4 regions of the Thalassotalea hakodatensis genome follow, and region 1 is predicted to be linked to each of the others. Evidence: predicted binding sites of a transcription regulator. Region 1 holds the regulator's gene; each other region holds the start of a gene.
The links. The regulator sigma-54, encoded in region 1, starts transcription at its own class of promoters, with help from an activator protein. The targets are predictions, from matches to a motif close to GTTGGCACGNNNNTNGNNT.
Positions count from the first base shown of each region.

Region 1 (5,392 bases):
GCGTTTTTCGTGTACGTTTATAATATCACCAAAGGCGAACACATTATTCTTCTTCATCGAACTTGTTAGAAAATAGTTGGTGTACTTCATCTAATGCACGCTTAGCGTCAGGGCCCTCAGTATGAACAATCACTGTTTTACCCTGGCTACCGGCAAGTAACATTAAACCCATTATGCTACTGGCATCAACTTGCTTACCCTCTAACTCAATCATTACCGTTGCTTTAAATTGTTGAGTTAATTGCGCTAACTTAGTGGCAGGTCGAGCGTGTATCCCTAATTTGTTGCTGATTATGATTGAGCGAGAAAAGTGAGCCATATGTTTAACCTTATCCCTTAAGTTGACGTGCTGTTAGTGTAAAGGTAATTTATTCAAAGCTGCTACGTTTTTACCGTTGTATTCATTCAATTACTTACTACGTTATTATGATGAAAAATACTTGCCAGACAAAGGTCTATTATGTGCTGGGTAATTTAAGATCGCGGTGACGAGCTTGTACATCTTTACGCTCTTTCTTTAAGTTAGATGCTAACAATTCGGCAATATATACAGAGCGATGCTTACCACCAGTGCAGCCAATAGCGATAGTAATATAACTACGATTATTCCGTTCTAAATGCGGTAACCAAGTCATCATAAAGCTGTTTATCTGCCAGATAAACTTGGTCACAATTGGTTGGCTGGCGAGAAAGTCTTTTACTGGTTGCTCTAACCCAGTAAACGGCTTTAATTCTTTTTCCCAAAAAGGGTTGGGTAAAAAGCGCGCGTCAAAGACAAAATCTGCATCTTTTGGTAGCCCGTGTTTAAAACCAAATGATTCAAACACTACTACCATGGAACCACTTTTTTTGCCCAATACTCGCTCGCGTATCAAGTCTGCAAGTTGATGTGGTGTTAACTGACTAGTATTTATATATAAATTGGCGCGAGCAGCAATGGGTTCAAGTAATTTCTTTTCTAAAGTCATCGCTTGGTCGAGTGCGATGTTCTGGCGAATGAGCGGATGCAAACGACGTGTTTCGCTAAACCGTCTAATAAGATCGCCGTCATCAGCGTCTAAATACACAATAGAAAGCTCTACTGCACTAGGTAAATAATCGAGTATTTCTGGTACATCTGTTGGTTCAGCAGGTAAGTTCCTAACGTCTAGGCTTACAGCAACTGTTTCGTAGTCATTAATAACCGTATGGGTCAATGCCGGTAATAAATTTACAGGAATATTATCTACACAATAATAACCTAAATCTTCTAACACGCGCAAAGCGACTGTTTTACCTGAGCCGGAGCGGCCACTTACTATCGTAAGTTTCATTGATGAAATCCTAGGTTATTGGGCAGTAGATTTTAGTAATTGAAATAATTCGTGGTTGTTGTCGCATTTGCGTACTTGCTTACACACGCTTTTATCGCTGAATACTTTGGCAATACTTTGTAGCGTTGATAAATGTTGTTGGCACTTAGCTTCCGGTACAAATAAGGCGATAAAAATATCTACAGGCCGATTATCAATGGCGTCAAATTCTATCGGGGTTTCTGCTGTAGCGATAACAATCATGACTTTATCTGTTGATGTTAGCCGACCGTGTGGAATAGCAATACCATTACCGATACCGGTAGAGCCCATTTTCTCTCTTAACATTAAGCTTTCAAGTAAATTATAAGTGGTGACTTGATCGTTGGTATCAGCAGCTTTACTGCATAAAAGTTCAAGAATACGTTTTTTGCTGGTAGCTTGGACTGCACACAGTGTGCAGTCCTCTTTGATGATATCGATAAAATTCATAGTGGATTTTGTGATCAACAAACTAATGTTGATTAATTTTTCCCTTGTATTTGAGGATCTGTTTATCGAGCTTATTGACGAGTGAATCTATTGATGTGTACATATCATTATTTTCCGCTTTAGCATGCACTTCAGTGCCACTTAGGTGTACGGTTGCTTCAGCAATTTGACTCAGTTTCTCAACCGTTAACACAACATAAACATTGTTAATGTGATCGAAGTGCCGCTCTAGCTTTGCAAACTTTTTATTGACGCTATCGCGCATAGGTTCAGTAATTTCAACATGATGTCCGGCAAGGTTAATTTGCATAAGCGTTATCCTTTTACTAGAGAGTTAAAGTAAACTTTTACGTTGGTTAGACGGTGGAATATTTAACGATTCTCGATATTTAGCAATCGTCCGTCTAGCAACATTGATACCCTGTTCAGCCAATAGTTCTGCCATTTTGCTATCACTCAGTGGCTTAGCAGGCACTTCTGCAGCAACGAGCTTTTTAATTAAAGCGCGAATCGCTGTTGAAGAACATTCTCCGCCATTTTCTGTACTTACATGACTAGAGAAAAAATATTTAAGTTCAAAAATACCACGCGGTGTATGCATGTATTTTTGCGTGGTCACTCGTGAAATGGTCGATTCATGCATGTCTACAGCTTCAGCAATGTCGTTTAACACCATTGGACGCATGGCTTCTGGGCCGTGTTCAAAGAATCCTTGTTGACGTTGCACAATACAGTTAGACACTTTTAATAAGGTGTCGTTTCGACTTTCTAAACTTTTGATAAACCATTTAGCTTCTTGTAAGTTTGATCGAATAAACTGACTGTCATTCGTGTTTTTCATCGAGCGAGCCATTGAAGCGTATTGTTGATTTACTGAAAGCCTTGGTGCAGTATCTGGGTTTAATTCTACGATCCAACGACCATTTTTCTTTTCGACTGATACATCAGGTACCACATATTGATCTTCACCTTGGATCACAGAATCACCAGGGCGAGGATCTAAAGATTGAATTAAGCGGATCACTTCACGTAATTGATCTTCTTTGAGTTTTGCTTTCCGCATGATTTGTCGATAATCACGGTTACCGAGTAAATCAATGTACTCATTGATCACGAGTTTACTTTCATTTAACCATGGTGTGTCTTTATCAAATTGGTTCAGTTGAATAGTTAAGCATTCAGCAATTGATCGAGCACCTACGCCTACGGGGTCAAAAACATTAATTCGCTTTAATACTGCTTCGACTTCATCAAGTTCAACGTCTTCAACACCAACTGATTCTAAAATTTCTTCTGTGGTGACGCGTAAATAGCCAGCATCGTCAATGGCGTCGATGATTGCCATGGCTATAGCTTCGTCTGTTTCACTGAACGGGGTTAGCTTCATTTGCCAGCGTAGGTGATCTTGGATGGAATCGGTGGTTTCGCCTTGGTAAACGTAATCGTCAGAGATAGGTGCTGCGCCGGTATTTGATACGCCAGCACTGTAACTTTCATCCCATGTTGTATCGATATTCAGTTCTTCAGGGATATCTGATTTATCCATTGCTTCGGTGGTACTAATTTCGTCTACCGTTGGGGTAGAGTCTTCTGAACCATCGTTATTGTTTGGTTTCTCGTCATTAGTGTTTGCGGAAAAAGCTTCTTCTAAACGATCAGGTTGGTTGTCTTCTACAGACGATGATGATTCGTCAACCTCAAGCAAAGGGTTGCTTTCTAGTGCTTCTTGAATTTCTTGTTGTAAATCCAACGTGGACAACTGCAATAACTTGATCGCCTGCTGGAGTTGCGGCGTCATTGTGAGTTGTTGTCCGATACGTAGTTGCAGACTTGGGCGCATTAATTACTTCTTATCCTTTCAAGTAAATCTTATATTTTTGCTAAAGCATATTATAACTATAACGTGAATTGTTCACCAAGATATACATCTCTGACTTGTTGATTCGCTAGGATTTGATCTGCATCACCTTGGGCAATGAGTTCGCCATGGCTTACAATGTAAGCATGTTCACACACATCAAGTGTTTCTCTAACGTTATGATCGGTTATTAATATGCCGATGCCTTTATTTTTTAAGTGTAGAATAATTTTTTTTATATCACCTACAGAAATTGGATCAACACCCGCAAAAGGCTCATCTAACAGAATAAACTTAGGGTCAGCTGCTAGTGCTCTGGCAATTTCTACTCGACGACGTTCACCACCAGATAAACTCATACCTAAATTTTCGGTAATATGTCCAATGTTAAATTCTTCTACTAAATGTTCTAGTTTTTCTTCTCGTTCTATTTCTGTTAGTTCTTTTCTCGTTTGTAAAATCGCCATAATATTTTCATATACAGTCAATTTTCGAAAAATAGACGCTTCTTGTGGAAGATAGCCAATACCTCTGCGTGCTCGTTCGTGCATTGGTAGCAAAGTGATATCTTCGTCATTTAACGTAATGCTGCCGTTATCTTGGGTAACCAAGCCTACTATCATATAAAATGAGGTGGTTTTTCCTGCACCATTTGGCCCTAACAAACCAACGATTTGGCCAGCATTTACTTCTAAGCCAACATTTTTAACTACCATACGCCCTTTATAGGATTTAGCCAAGTGAGTAGCATTTAATTTCGCATTGTTCATGGATTTTTTTCTTCTAATTGCTTTGGCTGTAATACGGTTTTAACGCGTTGATCATTCTCGCTTTTAGCAAGTACTTGTTCAGTTAAGAAATTATAGGTAATCACACTACCGTTTACTTTACTGCCTTCTTGACGTAATTCGGCATTACCGGAAATGGTCACTGTGTTTTTGGCTGGCTCATATTTTATTTCATCAGCTTGTAGGTAAATGTGTGTTCCATCTTCTAGCGTTTGTTTAAACGTGGCGGGTTTACCTTGGGCAATATAAGTTTTTGTATCCGTTTCTGTTGCCGTAATAACTTGAACAAGATCAGCGTTGATCACTAATGAACCTTGCTTAATTACAACATTGTCAATATAACTGAAAATTTTATTTTTAAGATCAGCAGCTTGTCGAGAAGCATCAATGCTAATTTCTTGCTGTAAGTCAATTTTGGCAGCGTTAACATTGAACACAGTGCTAACACTCATGCTTAATAATAAAAGACTAATGTGCAGACGGTTGATAAATAGTTTGTTCATGTTGTGTGAGTGTTACCTGTTTCGTGTTTAAGTCTATTATTAACCCTGTGCCTTGCATAGCAAAATCAACACCTTTTATTTCTATGCGATTTTCTGAGCTAATAATATTGGTATTTAAATCGAGTTCTAAATACTTTCCATGAATTTCTCTAATTAAACTTTTTTCATCCGTTGAAATTAATAATACGTTGTTTTCGAGTTTGACTCGATTGCTATTGTAAAGTGTGCCTTCATTAGCGCTTATTTTCCAAGGAACATCACTATCTTTTGGGTATAAGGTATATTTAGGGTACTCAAAGTATGTGACTGCTAATTCGTTGTAATGTTCCATTCGCCTTGCATCAATGCGATAGGTTAAGCTTCCTAGTAACGAAAAAGCCTCACTTTTAAGTGATTCGGCGATAAAGTCAGGCGTGATGTTATTCTCAACCACTTCAATGTCTTCTTTTTTCGTGTGAT
Region 1 is NZ_AP027365.1:651,621-657,012, forward strand. It holds gene QUE72_RS02765 (HPr family phosphocarrier protein) at 44-319, opposite strand; gene rapZ (RNase adapter RapZ) at 459-1,313, opposite strand; gene ptsN (PTS IIA-like nitrogen regulatory protein PtsN) at 1,329-1,784, opposite strand; gene hpf (ribosome hibernation promoting factor) at 1,807-2,094, opposite strand; gene QUE72_RS02785 (RNA polymerase factor sigma-54) at 2,119-3,624, opposite strand; gene lptB (LPS export ABC transporter ATP-binding protein) at 3,681-4,412, opposite strand; gene lptA (lipopolysaccharide transport periplasmic protein LptA) at 4,409-4,933, opposite strand; gene lptC (LPS export ABC transporter periplasmic protein LptC) at 4,899-5,392, opposite strand, start outside.

Region 2 (5,392 bases), 310 kb from region 1:
GATATATCACTTGGTGCGGTGGTAGAAAATACAGTGATTCAAGCAGAACAACTCGGCTACACCGCTCAAGTAAATATTTTACCATCACCAGAAAATGCTCCTCGTCATGTTGCCGACATTAGCTTTAAGCAAAGCCATTCGGCAACTCATAACCTTGCAGATGTAATCGCTAAACGCTGTACCGATAGACGATTTCCTTTCAAAGGACCCGTGAAAGATGAAGTATTAACTCGATTAGCACAAGCAGCAGAATACCATGATGCTAAGGTTACCTTTTTTACTGATAAATCAGCAAAAAAATCAGCTTTACCGGTAATGCGACACGCTGAGAGTTTACGCTTTGAAAGTAAAATACTTCATCAAGAACTATATTCTTCGGTTATTTTTGATGATCCGAAGCCACAAGAAGGTATGCCTGTATCAACGCTGGAAATTGAACCACCAGCAAGACCCTTTTTTCAAATGATGTCGAATTGGAAAACAATTAGCTTTTTCAATAAGCTTGGGGTATCAAAAATACTCGGCTTTCGTTCCGTTCAGGTACCTATTAGTTTTTCTCCGGTACTCGCCTTGATTTCTATCGCGGATAATACTCGCGCATCAGTGATAAAAGGGGGCCAAGCATTACAACGCTTTTGGTTACAAGCTGCTATGGAAGAATTATCCGTTCAACCTTATGCAGCAGCGCCTATATACTCATTAAGAGGGTTAAACATTGAACCAGAATTCATGCCTAACATTGAGCAGATCAAACAAGATATGAAAGGTATATCTCCTGATGGACACCACGGCTTAATGTTTTTACGACTAGGTTATACAGCAAAACCTGTCAAGCATCGTACTTTAAGACGTACAATAACGTCTTATCAACGCCAAACATAGCACTACAGGTGCATTCTACAGATAACTAAACAATGCTTAATGGTGACAAGCTACGCTAGCTTGTCACCATGGTTTGAAAAAGTTCAATTACGGCTTAGCAATAAAACCCACCGCGTTATAAACGGCTTTCAATACATGCTCTGCGCGCTCAGAAGCTTTCTCTGCGCCTTTTTGCATCACGCTATTCATAAAAGCTTCATCATTGCGATATTCATGAAAGCGCGTTTGAATTGGCTCTAACATTGCCACGACAGCATCTGCTACATCACCTTTTAAATGCCCATACATTTTATCTTCGTATTGTGGCACTAATTCCGTTATTGATTGCCCTGTAGAACATGACAATAACGTTAATAAGTTTGATACCCCTGGCTTTTCTGCCACATCAAAATAAATACGCGCTTGCTCATCTGAGTCAGTGATTGCACGTTTTATTTTTTTGCTGATTTTTTTAGGATCTTCTAACAAGCCAATAAAGTTGCCTGGGTTTGTATCTGATTTAGACATTTTCTTAGTGGGATCTTGCAAACTCATAATACGCGCACCAAATTCGGGTATCTGAGGTTCAGGTACGTTAAAAATATCACCATATAAATTATTAAAACGTGTCGCAATATCACGGGCTAATTCTAAATGTTGCTTTTGGTCGTCCCCAACTGGCACTTCATTGGCACCGTATAACAAAATATCTGCCGCCATTAGCACCGGGTAAGTGAACAAACCTGCGTTCATGTTTGCTTCTGACTTTTGAGACTTATCTTTATATTGGGTCATGCGATTAAGCTCGCCCATTTGCGTATAGCAATTTAACACCCAGCTTAATTGGGCATGCTCTGGTACATGTGACTGAATAAAAATAGTGCTTTGCTCAGGATCAATGCCACAGGCTAAATATAGTGCAAGGCCATCTAGCGTTGCTTTTCTAAGAGCATCTGCTTCAGGACGAACCGTTATCGCATGTTGATTCACCAACATATAATAACAGTCGTGACTTTGTTGCATATTTACCCATTGCTTTAATGCGCCTAAATAATTACCAATGGTTAATTCGCCCGACGGCTGACAGCCACTTAATACTACTGGTTTTGTCATTTTCTTTTACCTAAAATTTATCAAACAGTTGCAAGCGCTCGACGCATCCCATCAATCGCTTCTTTATAGTCTGGTTGAGAAAAAATTGCAGAACCAGCGACAAACATATCAGCCCCCGCTTTAGCGATATCAGCGATATTATCGGCTTTTACGCCTCCATCTACCTCTAAACGAATATCTCGGCCACTTTGGCGAATTTTTTCTCTTACTAATTTAATTTTTTCTAGTGTTGTTGGAATAAACGATTGTCCGCCAAAACCGGGATTCACAGACATCAATAACACCACGTCTACTTTGTCCATCACAAAATCTAAAATATGCAAAGGCGTGGCAGGGTTTAACACGACGCCAGCCTGACAACCTTGCTCTTTAATCAACTGCAAAGTGCGATCAACATGCTCACTCGCCTCTGGATGAAAAGTAATGATATTAGCGCCTGCTTTTGCAAATGCGGGAATTAATGAGTCAACCGGTTTAACCATTAGGTGAACATCAATTGGAGCAGTAATGCCATAATCACGCAATGACTGACACACCATCGGTCCAAAAGATAAGTTTGGTACGTAATGATTATCCATCACATCAAAATGAATCACATCAGCACCTGCGCTGATCACATTTTCAACTTCTTCACCAAGACGAGCGAAATCAGCAGATAAAATTGATGGCGCAATAATATAAGAAGACATAAATCCAACACCCCTTTGAAAAATCTGCGCTACTTTATACTAAATTTCAATAATAATCGACCAATGTCAATTGCACTTTTTTTGCTCATTTCGCCTTCCTCCTGCACCAGTATTGATCACCCAAGACAATATAAAATTGAACACACAAATAAACTAATTTCATAACCAATTGTATTTAAATGATTTTATTAGTTTTTTGTTTTTTATTTACCGTAGGCACTGCTTTTGCAAAACCCATAGTAAATAATAGACACAACAATAACTTTATGAGAAAAATATGAAAAATAACTTAATGAAAGTCGCACTCGTTTCAACAATCTTAGCTTCATCAACATTAACAACCCCTGCTATTGCAAGTGAATGGTCTGCTAATGCCGCAGTGACAAGCAATTATTTATGGCGTGGTTTAGAACAAACTGGTGGTAAAGCTGCTGTTTCAGGCGGTATTGATTACGCAGGTGATACAGGCTTTTACGCTGGTACTTGGGTATCAAATGCCGATTGGGCTGACGGCATGACTTATGAACTTGATTTTTATGCCGGTTTTGGTGGTGATATCAATGAAACAGTTTCATATGATGTCGGGTTTATTTATTACGCCTATCCTGATGAAACAACTGGTGATGCTGATTTTTCAGAGGTTTATGCGAATATCAGTTTCAGTGGTTTAACTTTAGGTGTTGCTGTATTAACTGACGGAGAAGGAGCTGATGCTGGTGATACCATTTATGCCTCAGCAGATTATAGTTTCGCATTAACTAATGAAGCAGAAGTTGGTCTTCACTTAGGTTCTTATTCTGGTGATTGGTTAGCCGAAGATTCAATTGATTATGGCGTTAGTATCAGTAAAAGTGGCTTTACTTTAGGTGCTTCTCAAACAGACTTAGACGGTGGTGCTGGTGATCTTAAAGTATATTTAGCCTATGCGATAGATTTCGATCTATAAGTAACCATTCTCAAAAAAGCCTGATACTGAACGGTTTCAAACGATGGAAACATTCAATCATCAGGCCTTTTTCTTTAACGGTCTAATTGATTCAATAACCTCAGCTTTGTATAAGAAATTGTGCTATCTCAATTAACAAGAGTCGCTTAATTTTATTTCATAGTTAACCTGAGCTTAAATAATGACCCGATTTGGTTTTAATGCTAAAGTGGTTTTCATCGTTTTATTTATTCTTAAAGAAACGCACTATGAAAAACGCACAGCCATTAAAAGAAACAGTAAAAAGCGTTGCAGCCGCCTTTTTAGGTGTACAAAGTAATAAAAATAGGGAACGAGACTTCTCTCAAGGTAAATTTAGCCACTTCGTGATAGTTGGTTTAATTGCTGTCATTTTGTTTGTACTTGGTTTATTTACTGTAGTTTCTTTAGTCGTAAAATAAACATAACACACTGCGTTATTTATAAAGTACCATCAATTCTGCAACTTTCTTACGCGTAGTACCTTTCTGACTAATCGTTCGTGACACTTTGATCGACTTTCGTGTTTTCGCGCCTTGATATATTTTACGTGTCCAAATGGTATCGTGATTACTGATCAACACACTGACCTTCTTCTCGCTCGTTACCTCTTCAGCAGCGTTTGCTAAATCTGCTTGTTCGTCTAAGCCAAAACCATTACCAGCATAACTGGTAAAGCTTGCTGTTTTGCTCAATGGTACGTAAGGTGGATCACAATAAATAACGTCACCATCATTAGCACGAGCAAAGGTTTGTCGATAGCCCTCGCAAATAAAAATGGCTTTCTTTGCTTTTTCCGCAAAAAACTCTAACTCAGCTTCTGGGAAATAAGGCTTTTTGTATTTACCAAACGGGACATTGTAACCGCCTGACTTATTATATCGACATAAACCATTGTAACCGTGGCGGTTCATATACAAAAACAATAACGAACGATAGTGCTTATCGACCGTAGCATTAAATTCGCTGCGCAAATGGTAATAGGCTTCAGGCAGATTATTCTCACTAACGAAAAAGCGTTTAGCATCGTCAATAAAGTTAACGGGATCTTGTTGAATAGTTTGGTAGAGATTAATTAAGTCTTTATTAATATCGTTTAGTACATAACGCTCAAAATCACTATTAAGAAAGACTGATCCCGCACCCACAAAAGGTTCAATTAATCGTTCGCCATTTGGCAATAACGTGTTTATTTTTTCTGTAAGGCTGTATTTTCCACCAGCCCATTTTAGAAATGCTCGTTGCTTTTTTACCATTTAGCTTTAAAAACCCTAATATGGCAACCAAGCCACTTCATTACTCAACGGGTGAATTGTAACTTGATTTGATTAAGATTGGGAGCGTTGATAATCATCAATTTCAGCATTTATACTCTTTACTGATCGAATAAATGGTTGTCTACTCTTGATAATTTCTGGTGCAGTCGCCAACCAATCAGCCGCTGATACTCTCGATTCAAAGATTTTAGATGTTAATACCGTAACCGTTCCTTGCGTAACATTTCGTTGGTATTGGTACACTTCAATCGCTGCTACGCTATCAATGAATGCTTGTTTCGACTTCTCTTGTTCAATTACTGCAAACTGTAATACAAACCCACTTTTGTTTGCATAATAACTTAACGGTGCAGGCTCAAGTGTTGTGGATGATTGTACTTTTAGCGCATCATTATTTTCGATAGCTTCTACTGCCTTGGTTTTCTCATCTAAAGGTGCTTGTTTTACGGGTTGTTCAACAATTGGTTGTTTTGCGGTAAGTGCAGTTG
Region 2 is NZ_AP027365.1:344,245-349,636, reverse strand. It holds gene QUE72_RS01450 (hypothetical protein) at 1-882, shown strand, start outside; gene trpS (tryptophan--tRNA ligase) at 970-1,974, opposite strand; gene rpe (ribulose-phosphate 3-epimerase) at 1,995-2,663, opposite strand; gene QUE72_RS01435 (TorF family putative porin) at 2,941-3,609, shown strand; gene QUE72_RS01430 (DUF2970 domain-containing protein) at 3,858-4,049, shown strand; gene QUE72_RS01425 (Dam family site-specific DNA-(adenine-N6)-methyltransferase) at 4,065-4,883, opposite strand; gene QUE72_RS01420 (hypothetical protein) at 4,956-5,392, opposite strand, start outside.
Region 2: a site for sigma-54 is predicted at 2,876-2,894, ahead of QUE72_RS01435 (TorF family putative porin). Genes of this name have one in related genera too.

Region 3 (5,392 bases), 2.1 Mb from region 1:
TTACTTTGTGTGGTGCAAAAAAGTTCAAATAGGGCAATAGGGCTATGTGGTTTGATAAAGCGTGATGGTATAAAACATCCAGAGATAGGGTACGCATTGTTAAAGGAGTTTCATGGAAAGGGGTTGGCTTATGAAGCGGCTGAAAGTGTGATTTCTTCTATCGAAAAGAGCGCTAAACTTAGTACTATTCAAGCAATATGTCATCCAAAGAATAGTCGCTCAATTGCTTTATTAGCGAAGCTAAAGTTTATGCAAATAAAATTGATTGCGTTACCAGAACAAGATGAAAAGGTATTATTATTTGAGCGTAAAATTTAAGGTGAGAATAATTATCATACTAAATATGTATCAATAATATGCACTTGGGTTTTTTACATGATTTATTCGCGATTATTACTTGCGTTTTAGCTTTTTTACCCCAGTCTTATAATAGGTAATTAAAAAAAGGAAAAGCTATGAAAATAAACGTTTCTGGTCATCACGTTGACGTTACTGATTCTGTAAAATCACATATCGAAGAAAAACTTGAAAAGATTGCTAACCATTTTCCTACATTAATATCGCTAGAGGTTATTATTACAAAAGCGCATGGTAAACACCATGTAGAATTGACCACCAATTATGAAGGGGCACCAGTTGTTGCTTCCGCTAAAGAAGAGGTGATGTATCCTGCAATAGCAAATTCTGTGAAGAAGCTTGATGCTGCACTAAAACACAGAAAGGGTTTGTTGAAATCGAAGCTTCATCAAAAACCGATTGTTACTTCACCTGATGTTGCTCATGAAAAAGTTCAGGAATTAAATTTAACCTAACCTACTTAATCGAATAAACGCGATCTAATGTCAATGGCATAAAAGCCTTTTTAGATCGCACCCATGTTAAATTTCTTTCAAAAATCGCTCTAAACGGGGTAAGTAGTAATTATCATAATCTAGAGAAAATGCGACTCGTTTTGTGCGACCAATAATTTCACTTCTCGGTACAAACCCTATTACTCTTGAGTCGGCACTATTGTTCCTATTATCACCAAGTACTAAGTAATGATCGTTTGGTACAACAACAGCTGGAAAGTTTCCGTAATTATTATTTTGTTCAGTCACTTTAATTTTATGAGAATTATTCGCTAACTTTTCATTAAATACATAAAAACCAGTATTTTCCGTCTGACCGTGTTGCTGGTATTTTATGGCCTTATTGTTAATGAATAAGCGATTATTAATTAATTCAACGGTATCACCTGGAGCGCCTATCACGCGTTTTACTAGACGTTTCTGAGCGGCTTTTGATTCAAAAATAATGATGTCATTTACTTGAGGATCACTTAGCTTAAAAAGTGAGTATTGAACAAAAGGTAGCTGAATATCATAAGCAAGCTTATTAATAAAAATGCGATCCCCCTCAACGATTGTTGGTTTCATTGAACCTGTTGGCACATCATTCCAGTCAGCAACCGCACTTCGAAACACTAGCATCAAAAAAATAAATAGTACAAATAGTTTATTGCTGTTCCAAAAGTTATTAATGTGTTTTTTCATTGCATGCAACCTTAAAGTGTATTTGTGGCATTATTTATAGTCGGCAAATGAACACTTTTATTACCCTTATGAACTTAAATTTTTGGATTAATTGACTAACGTGAAGATAATTAGAGTATTTTTAGATTTAATTGGTTAAATAAACTAAAAAATAGCTACTTGACCTAAGTATGCTGCTTCTAAATATGTATCATTAAAAGAAATAATAATAAACCCTTGTATTATCAAACAGATAAAAGTTGGCACTTCATTTGTATTGTTTAAGGAGTAATAACGTGAATGATAAAGGATAACAAGATGAAAACATTGATTGCAGGTGCAGTATTATTATCGACCAGTGCAATGGCACATGACACACATTTCTCAACAGATACATGCGATATTGATTTAAATTCAGGGTTAAGTATTCAAAATGACGTGATCAGTTTTAGTAAGAAGGGTAATACGCTTTACCAGCTTATCAATGACCAACAGTTAGTCATTAACGATAAAACAATTGGCTTAACTGCAAAACAACAAGCAGTTGTTACACAATATTCTCGTGAAATTAGGGGGTTAGTACCAGAGGTTAAAAGTATTGCTATTGATGCAATAGAGTTAGCATCTGAGGGGGTAAACTTAGCGTTTGATGAACTGCTAGGAGCAGGTAACAAAATTGGCGCTGATTTATCTCAGCAGTTAAACACACTAAAAGTCGATGTAGAAAACAATTTTGATGTTAACCAGTTTGCTATTGATGAGCATGGTAGTTTAGACGCTGACTTTTTAGGGGAAGACTTCGAGCAAAAAATTGAAAATATTGTTGAAGAGACAGTACAAAACTCAATGGGAACCTTGCTCATAGCCGTTGGTCAAGAGCTATTGCTTGCTGGTGGTAATATGGATGCCTTTGAAGAAAAAATGGAGAAATTTGGTGAGCAGGTAGAGTATGAAATGGAATCTAGAGCTGAGGTAATAGAGCAAAAAGCTGAAGGATTGTGCAAATCTGTGGAAAGCATTGATCGCTTGGAAGAGCAATTAAAAAGTCTAGTTGATGAAATGCCTCAATTAGATGTTATTACAGTACAAAGTAGCGATCGTAAAAAAGCATAGCTACTTCAAAGCCAATAATAGTAAGGCATGTTTACATGCCTTTTTCTTTTCTGAATAAACCCGTAAAATACGCGTCTCTTTGTTCTTAAGACAATATCATGCACGCAGTACAACAGTTATATTTTCAACGAAAATCGCAATCTACTAAGCCTTTTAATGCGAGAGGTAAAGGTGTTACGCGTTGTGAGTTATGTCAACTAGCCCAAAAGCATTGTATTTGTCTGCTTCGGCAAAAAAAACAAACTCATTGTGGCTTTTTACTTTTGATGCATGATTGTGAAGTATTAAAGCCAAGTAATACTGGTCGCTTAATAGCAGATGTCATTACTGACAGCTATGCTTTTCAATGGCGTAGAACCGAAGTAAGTGAAGAGCTAATCAATCTTATTAATCATTCTGATTACCAACCTTTTGTCATTTTCCCACATCAATATGCAACCGATGATAGGAAAGTGTATCACCACTTACCTGAAAAGAAATCTAACAAGAAACCGTTATTTATTTTACTTGATGGCAGCTGGCGTGAAGCTAAAAAAATGTTTAGAAAAAGTCCTTATCTTTCAACATTACCCGTGTTGTCATTATCATTAGATGTGTTAAGTGCTAGTGGCTATGTATCCACATACAGCCTTCGTAAAGCAGAGCAGGGGTTTCAATTATCAACGGCAGAGGTTGCCAGTTTATTATTATCTGAAGCAGGGGAGTATAAAGCGGCGGAACACTTGTCGCTTTGGCAGCAACTTTTTGAATATCGCTATCGAAAAAGTGTGTGTCAGCCAAATCATTTAGATCCTGCGATTGAAAGTGTTTACCTAGACTTTGTGAATACTGTAGATAAAAATAAAGCGCCGAAATAGGCGCTTTATCGAAGGATATTATTTATTGCTAAACAGCACGCTTTCTTAATGCAAGCCCTGCAAAGCCCAGTAACAACAACATTAATGATTGTGGCTCTGGTATTTCAACTGACTGATCATCGGCGATAGAGACTAAACCTTCAATGATATCGTTTGCACAGGTCATCGACCAGCGAAACGCGATTTGAGTGGCGGTTTCTAATGCGGTACCAGCTACATCAAACGAAAAGGTAATTTTGTTGTTATTCGCGTGCCAGTTATCATCACCGTAACTTGTATGAATATTGTTATAATTTCTTAACGATACTGCTTGATTTTGGCGATGCGAACTATCAGTTGATGTTCTAACACCAGTGTTATCAAAACCTGACACTAAACGGCCTTGACCTTGTGTGCTATTATCTCGATGACTTTCAAGAAGCTCATACGCATAATTCCAATTTGTCGATGTATTGTTAGAATACTTCGAGTAACGATCTGTTTCGCTTTCTTGTGATGTTTTCCAACCGTTCATGTTTACAGGTAAATCGGTAGACATAAATAAATCACCAAATTCAATCCCGTTATAACCGTTTTTTCCAGCAAAGTTAGTAAAAACATCTACGGTTAGCGTAGTGCCTGTGCGTTGCACGACCATGTTTTGAATGTCATATATACTGTTGCTACCTTTAACATCGCTTCCATAACCTGCACCGATATAATTATCATTGATGCTCGTTGCAGGAATATCCTGTGCTTGAACTAATACTGAGCTTGCTGAAAACAGTACTGCTCCAATCCATTTTAAAGCTTTCATTTTAATCACCATTAAATATTTTTAATTAGATTACTTCATCTAATTATCTAGCTTAGCATTTATTGTGCCATGAATTTAAATCATTGTTTTTTAATGTTTACTTTTTATTTTGAATGTAAAAAACAAATAAACTGTAAAGTTACCTGACACTGATTAATTAACAAGCGGCTATTGCTGTTTATCTATCTGCTAGCTTATCATACGACATAAAAGGAATAATGAGAACTTGATTAATGAATCAATTTACACAATGTACGTTTTGTATTTTATTAGCCATAACAAGTCAAAGCATTGATGCGGCAGAAAGCACGAGTCAACCGTACGAAAGTGCATTAAAAAGCTTTTACGTGGATGACTTAAATGAAGCCGTTATTCATTTAAAAAATGCATTAAAAAACAACCCAGACCACCTGCCATCAAGAATATTAATGGCGGAAATCTTAATTGCACAAGGCAATGGAGCGGCAGCAGAAATTGAGTTGAACAATGCAAAGCAACAAAATGCTGATGAAAAAAAACTAACGCCATTATTCTTAGAAGCTTACTTATTACAAAATCAATATGAAAAAGTAATCAACAACGCCACGTTGACGATTGGTGACAATAAACTTAATAGTCAAATATTAGTATTAAAAGGACGAGCATTGTTCAAAAAGAATAGTGCCAGTTTAGCCGCGATTGAATACAAAAAAGCATTATCACTCAACGAGAATAATGGCGATGCATTAATGGGGTTGGCTCAAGTTGCGCATAAAAAGAAACAATTTAATGAAGTATTATCATTAACTGAGCAAGCATTAAATGTGTCACCATTAGATATCAATGCCTTACGTATGCAAGCCGAAGTTTATCAGCTTCAAGGTAAGCTTAATCTTGCTGAGCAAGCGATTTCAAATGCAATTTCATTAAATGACCAGCATATTCCTGCTTTACTCACTCGCGCTAGTATTTTAATTGAACAGCGACAATATCAGATCGCTTTAGAAGATGTTAACACCATTTTAAAAGAGATCCCTAATGAACCTAGAGCAAACTTTTTAAAAGCGGTCATTACTTATACTTTAGGCATGGATGAAGCGTTTAAAGAAACTACCTCTCATTTAGAAGTTGTG
Region 3 is NZ_AP027365.1:2,817,727-2,823,118, reverse strand. It holds gene QUE72_RS12460 (GNAT family N-acetyltransferase) at 1-318, shown strand, start outside; gene hpf (ribosome hibernation-promoting factor, HPF/YfiA family) at 456-812, shown strand; gene lepB (signal peptidase I) at 879-1,535, opposite strand; gene QUE72_RS12445 (DUF2884 family protein) at 1,833-2,627, shown strand; gene QUE72_RS12440 (tRNA-uridine aminocarboxypropyltransferase) at 2,726-3,484, shown strand; gene QUE72_RS12435 (PEP-CTERM sorting domain-containing protein) at 3,513-4,280, opposite strand; gene prsT (XrtA/PEP-CTERM system TPR-repeat protein PrsT) at 4,514-5,392, shown strand, end outside.
Region 3: a site for sigma-54 is predicted at 1,774-1,792, ahead of QUE72_RS12445 (DUF2884 family protein). Genes of this name have one in related genera too.

Region 4 (5,392 bases), 1.4 Mb from region 1:
ATACTGTCAGTAACTAAGCCAGTGCCACCTTGCCACGTTGGCTCTTCCATTTTTAAATGCAACACTTCTTTTGGTTGTGCTGTTGAGCCACAACTGTAAGTAACAAAAGAGTCTCGCTTCAATTCAATATTATCACCCGAAATTGCGCCTAAAATAGTGGCGCTCCTTTCAATTTCAATATCTTCAATGGCATATAAGAGCGCAGTCAGATTAACGTTACGGTTTAACTTTACGCCTTGATAGGCATAAATATGAAATTCACTCGCATTCCCCCCCTGATTTATCGTAGTATTTCTTGGTAACTCCAGCGCATTATTATTTCCATCACCATCTTTAAAAAACAGACGTACTAAGCCACTGCCAATCACTTCAAAATTAAGAGCAACGCCTGAATAGGTTAACTCTTCAATCCAATAATCACCTGGCGTCAAGCGCAAAGTAGCGTTAGCTTTTAATGATAGTGTTTCAATGCGATATTCAGAATAGTTAGATGAAAAGTTTAACGTGCCATCTCTTTCTATTTCGACTTCTTCAAAGTTATTGCCATTGATAGTTCTCGTACTATTTCGTGAGACACTGAAATCTCGGCTACTTGATGTTGTTTTAAATCGAGACTCGACAATTTTAGTGGTTGGTGAACCTGAAGCTGAACATTGCCCATAGATATCACAAGAAGAATTATTACTTGAATGCATAATCCTTGCTGTAGCGAGAAGGTTATCAGGATTATTGATAATTTTACTATCACGATAAAAATGTATTTGGCCATTATTTGTGTGGCTCGTTAAACCATCGACAAATGTTGAATTACAAGAAAAGTCAAAAGGTTTAGTATTGACACATAAACCATGTGTATCCATATCGGTTATATCTTCAGCATCAAAATCAAATTCACCTTCACCATATACCGCTAGCGCTCCACCAACTGAAATAGCGCCATTAATATCAAAGTCATTCCCACCCAAACTTCCTATTACAGCAGAACCAGCCACATAAATATTCGCATTAATTTTGACATCGTCGGCAATCGTTAAGGCTCCAGTTACAACAATTAAAATATTGCTTGGTACTCCTGATAAGTTAACTTCAGAACCAACAGGAATTGTCGCGTTTCCGTCAATGTAAATAACCGCTGTACCTGCTCCAGAAAATGTCAGCCCTTCACTGTCAGTAAGTCCCCAACTAGAATAATAATAAACCCCATCGGTTACGGTGGTTAGATTAAACGCGCCGTTATTGGGTAAACCGGTTACAGAAGGGGGGGTAAAGGTCGGTATAGTAACGCTCTTGCACTTATTGCTATTACATTCACTATCATCACCATACGAAAAAAATTGTTTACTGCCGTTCACAGCAAATGAATGATCTTGCTGAGGAAAGATCTCTGAACAATCTATTGCATTAGCAACCACTGAACAACATAACAAAATGGTAGCAGCAAATACCTTAATATACATATGTTCCTTGACACGGTTTCGCACATGATTAGTTAAAAGGTACTCTGATGTTATCGAATTGACAAGTAACAGCTTGTATTTATAAAAATAATATTAATTTCAATTGCGACAGCAATACAAAAAGAAAAAACCCCGCATGTGCGGGGAAGATTTTCATGAAACATCGGGTTACGAATAACAATGTTCTCATAAACAACATCGTTATGTGTAAAAGCGGTAATCAATCTAGTAACGTACTAACTTACGAGACACTATAAAAACAAGACCTAGCGCAATTAAAAGTAATGACGCTGGTTCAGGTACATCAGCTGATGGGGTGTCAACTAACGATTCCCTTACATAAAAGGTATCAGCAAAATCAAGATAAAAAGGAATTAGCCCCGCTTCGTTTCGCTCACTGGCAATTATACCAATAAGGAAATCACTTGTAGTGACAACGTCTTGATCTAATATATTCTGATTCAGACCAGTAAAAACGGAATTAAAATACTCTACAGCGTGGATATAACCTGTCGCATTTCCCTGAGCATCTTTAATGGTAAAAGCATCTAAAGTTAATACCTGATGAATAAACACCAATTGTTCTAACGTAGCATACGTCCAGTTTTGTTGAACTTCAGGCGCGTATAATGTGTTTGTTCCCCAAGTTTCTGCATTTACTGGTGAAACCCATGCATAATCCCACCCATTTGCTGAAACATAGTGAATATTTTCAGAGGCTGATGATAACTGATCGACCGCGTTAGTATAATCATGACTATCAAGTTCAGACTGCGTTAAATTAGTGATCAGCGTTGCCTGTGAAGCACTAGTTAAACATATCGATAATAATATTAGGCTAAAAAAACTTTTCATTAATACCACCTCTATTTAATGAGAAGACTCACAAAACGTGTAATCTTGAGTTTTTACAATCAAATTACATGCCAATAATATATTTTTCATTATTTTCAATATATTGATGAAAAATTTAACGGTGAAAAATTTAATACTGTAAAGAAATCCTACAATATTGTGTTACAGGAGTGTTATAAACTACGTGCCTGTACTTCTATCGTTCGAGATGTCACAACATCATCAACAGCGCAGCTTCCCGTGCTAGTTAATCGGTAATAACGCACACCAGAAACTTCAATATTGTCTTCACACGTTGTATTTATCACTTGGCAATTTTGAAAACCATCGACAGAATCAATCCGTGGCGCAGGCCCAAAAGATGTGCAACGTTGTGCAGGGTTGTTTAATGGGAAGAGTTTATTTAGTTGCCATTGCATACCTGTTTGAGCAGCATGAAAAGCGCGAGTGCCAAGCACTTCATAAACCACGGTATTGCTACTTGTGCGTAGCATTTTTACTAATGCTACGCCAAGTAAACTCATGACAACAATAACGAAAATAGCGATCACAAGCGCACTGCCTCGTAGTTGCTTTCTATTCATTGTATTTTTTCCTGATACGCTATGGAACATTTGGCACCTGTATCTCATTACTAAACAATGCTTGTTCATCATTTTCTTTAAATAACAGCGAAATACGCACTAACGCGTTTCGTTGTAAACTTGCTGGTATCACTTCAATAATTGACGATGCTGTGTCTATACCTTCAGCGATTGTCACACTATTACGCTGTAAAGTACCTGTGCTTGTTAAGCAAATTTGAGTGTTATTGCCAATAAAATAAACGCGCTTAGTGGGTGAATCTGTATTAAATATCACGTTAGTAGCAAAGTTTACCCGCCAGGGTATTATTGAGTCATCAATGGTAGTGAAGCTTTGTACTTTACCAGAAGCTACATTCGTATCTGATTGATGTGTAGGGTACACAATCACTTTATCTGCGTTTGCAATATCTCTCACTTCAAATGGTACAACTTCTATAGCGTTTTTTGGTGACTCTGGCGATACAGGAATATCAATATAAGTCGTTACGCCCCATATCGGCATGAAGGTTAAGCACGTTGAGCTACCAGCATTTGTCACACGTAAAGAGTTTGGTAATGCTTGTCGCACTTCTCTATTTAGTCGTTCAATTGCAAATCGCGCACCACTAACTAACTTATCTCGAGCAGTAGATTCGGCGTAAATATTACTGCCAAATTGCAAAAAGTTACTAACACCTACCGCCAATATCCCCAGGATTACAATAACCGTAATTAACTCAATCAAGGTAAAACCATGCGCTTGACGTATAGAGCTTTGAGAGAACATCAGTGGTTTGTCCGGTAGGTTGAAAACGTAAGTTCGTAACCTGTTGGCGTTGTTACAGTCACCGTGATAAGTTTTGCCGTATTGCGATTATCATCAGTATCACCTTCTTCATAAGTAGCACCATTATAGTCACTATCATTGCCTACTTTGACCGATAAGGTATAGCCTAAATAATCAAGAGCATTTTCTTGAGAATCTTCAATTTCACCGACGTTATAAATTAGCCCATGGTAATCATCTACATCATCAAATTGCTTACGTTCATTAGCTTCTTCATTTCCCATGCTTGTGCTGCATGCAGCAATACCTGTTTCACCACAGCGTAATCGGCCTCCAGACTTATCGCTATTTTCATCGAATGCTTTTTGCTGAATTTCATTGAGCATTGATTGTGCTAATTCAGCACCTCGTATTTGATGCAATACACTCGCACTTTGCTCAGTCGCGGGGTATAATAAACTAGTTAAAACGGCAAATGAAATAGAAAGCACCACCATACCAACAATGGTTTCGATTAACGTAAAGCCTTTACTCTTAACCTTCATAAATAAAGCCTTCTATATTTACCAATACTTTTACGGTTTTTTCGCTGCCTTGTATCTGTATTTCACAAGGTGCGGTACAATTGTTCGGCCGTCCCATCTTATCAAATTGAATATCTGCTCCGCTAAAAGCTACCTCATGATTTGCATCTATTTGAACACTCGTAGGGCCATCTTCTTTGGTTAAGTCATATCGTGCATCATCCTGCCAATTACTCGCATGACAATTATTCGAGGTACTAAGATCTGTTGCTAATAACCCAATAGTTTTCGCTTGCACTTTTACCGTATGGCAATGTTCATCCGTTGCTTGTTGCATTGCGCGCATTTGCACAGCACGCAAGGTTGTGATGATTTCATCTTGATAGGTCATTTCTTCATAACCGTTGCTAGTAAACCATTTAGGTACAATCGTTACCGCAACAATCGCTAAAATAATAATAGTTACGACCATTTCAATGGTGGTAAACCCTTGTAACGGGCGATGTGGAGTCGTTATCATGGGCAAGGGTTCATGCCCACTTTAGCTTTAGATGTATCGGTAGCCGCTAGATAAAACACGATACAGTCTTCATTAATGTTATTAGGTACTGCTTGACCTTTTGGATAAATGATAAACCGAGTACTATCAGTAGTGGCAGTGTGTGTAAACTCATCGCGATCATAGGTAATTATTTTTTGCCATTCACTATCTGAGCCAAGTGGATAACCATAACTCACCGCAACCATTTGACCATCGAGGGTTACGCGCGGGAATGCTAATGCAGTATTTGCATTCGGTGCAAACGGTAATTGGTGATTACCTGCAACCACTGACTTTCCATGTACTCGTGCCATCCCTCCTTCAATCGAAGCCTTTATCGCTTCTAGGGTTGTTGTTTTTGCATTACCGGAAAAGTCGATATACTTAGGCACAGCAATTGACGCTAAAATACCAACGACAATGATCACCACAATCAATTCTATTAAGGTAAAGCCGTTTTTATGCATTAGTGTGTAACCCCAAGTGTATTGCTATCAACTTTCTATAACACTTCAATCATAATGAATATTCTTCAATAAATACAACTCTTGGGTAAAAATCGTTAAAAAGTTGAAATAAAATCACTTTCTACTTAATCTGCGTTTAACGCAACTTAACTCTTCACCTTATGGCTCGCTTTAACCAAATCTCGTTTTTCTTAT
Region 4 is NZ_AP027365.1:3,523,578-3,528,969, forward strand. It holds gene QUE72_RS15570 (LamG domain-containing protein) at 1-1,457, opposite strand, end outside; gene QUE72_RS15575 (PEP-CTERM sorting domain-containing protein) at 1,683-2,312, opposite strand; gene QUE72_RS15580 (pilus assembly PilX N-terminal domain-containing protein) at 2,486-2,896, opposite strand; gene QUE72_RS15585 (type II secretion system protein) at 2,916-3,665, opposite strand; gene QUE72_RS15590 (type II secretion system protein) at 3,665-4,210, opposite strand; gene QUE72_RS15595 (type II secretion system protein) at 4,200-4,709, opposite strand; gene QUE72_RS15600 (prepilin-type N-terminal cleavage/methylation domain-containing protein) at 4,706-5,197, opposite strand; gene QUE72_RS15605 (PglL family O-oligosaccharyltransferase) at 5,359-5,392, shown strand, end outside.
Region 4: a site for sigma-54 is predicted at 2,370-2,388, ahead of QUE72_RS15575 (PEP-CTERM sorting domain-containing protein). Genes of this name have one in related genera too.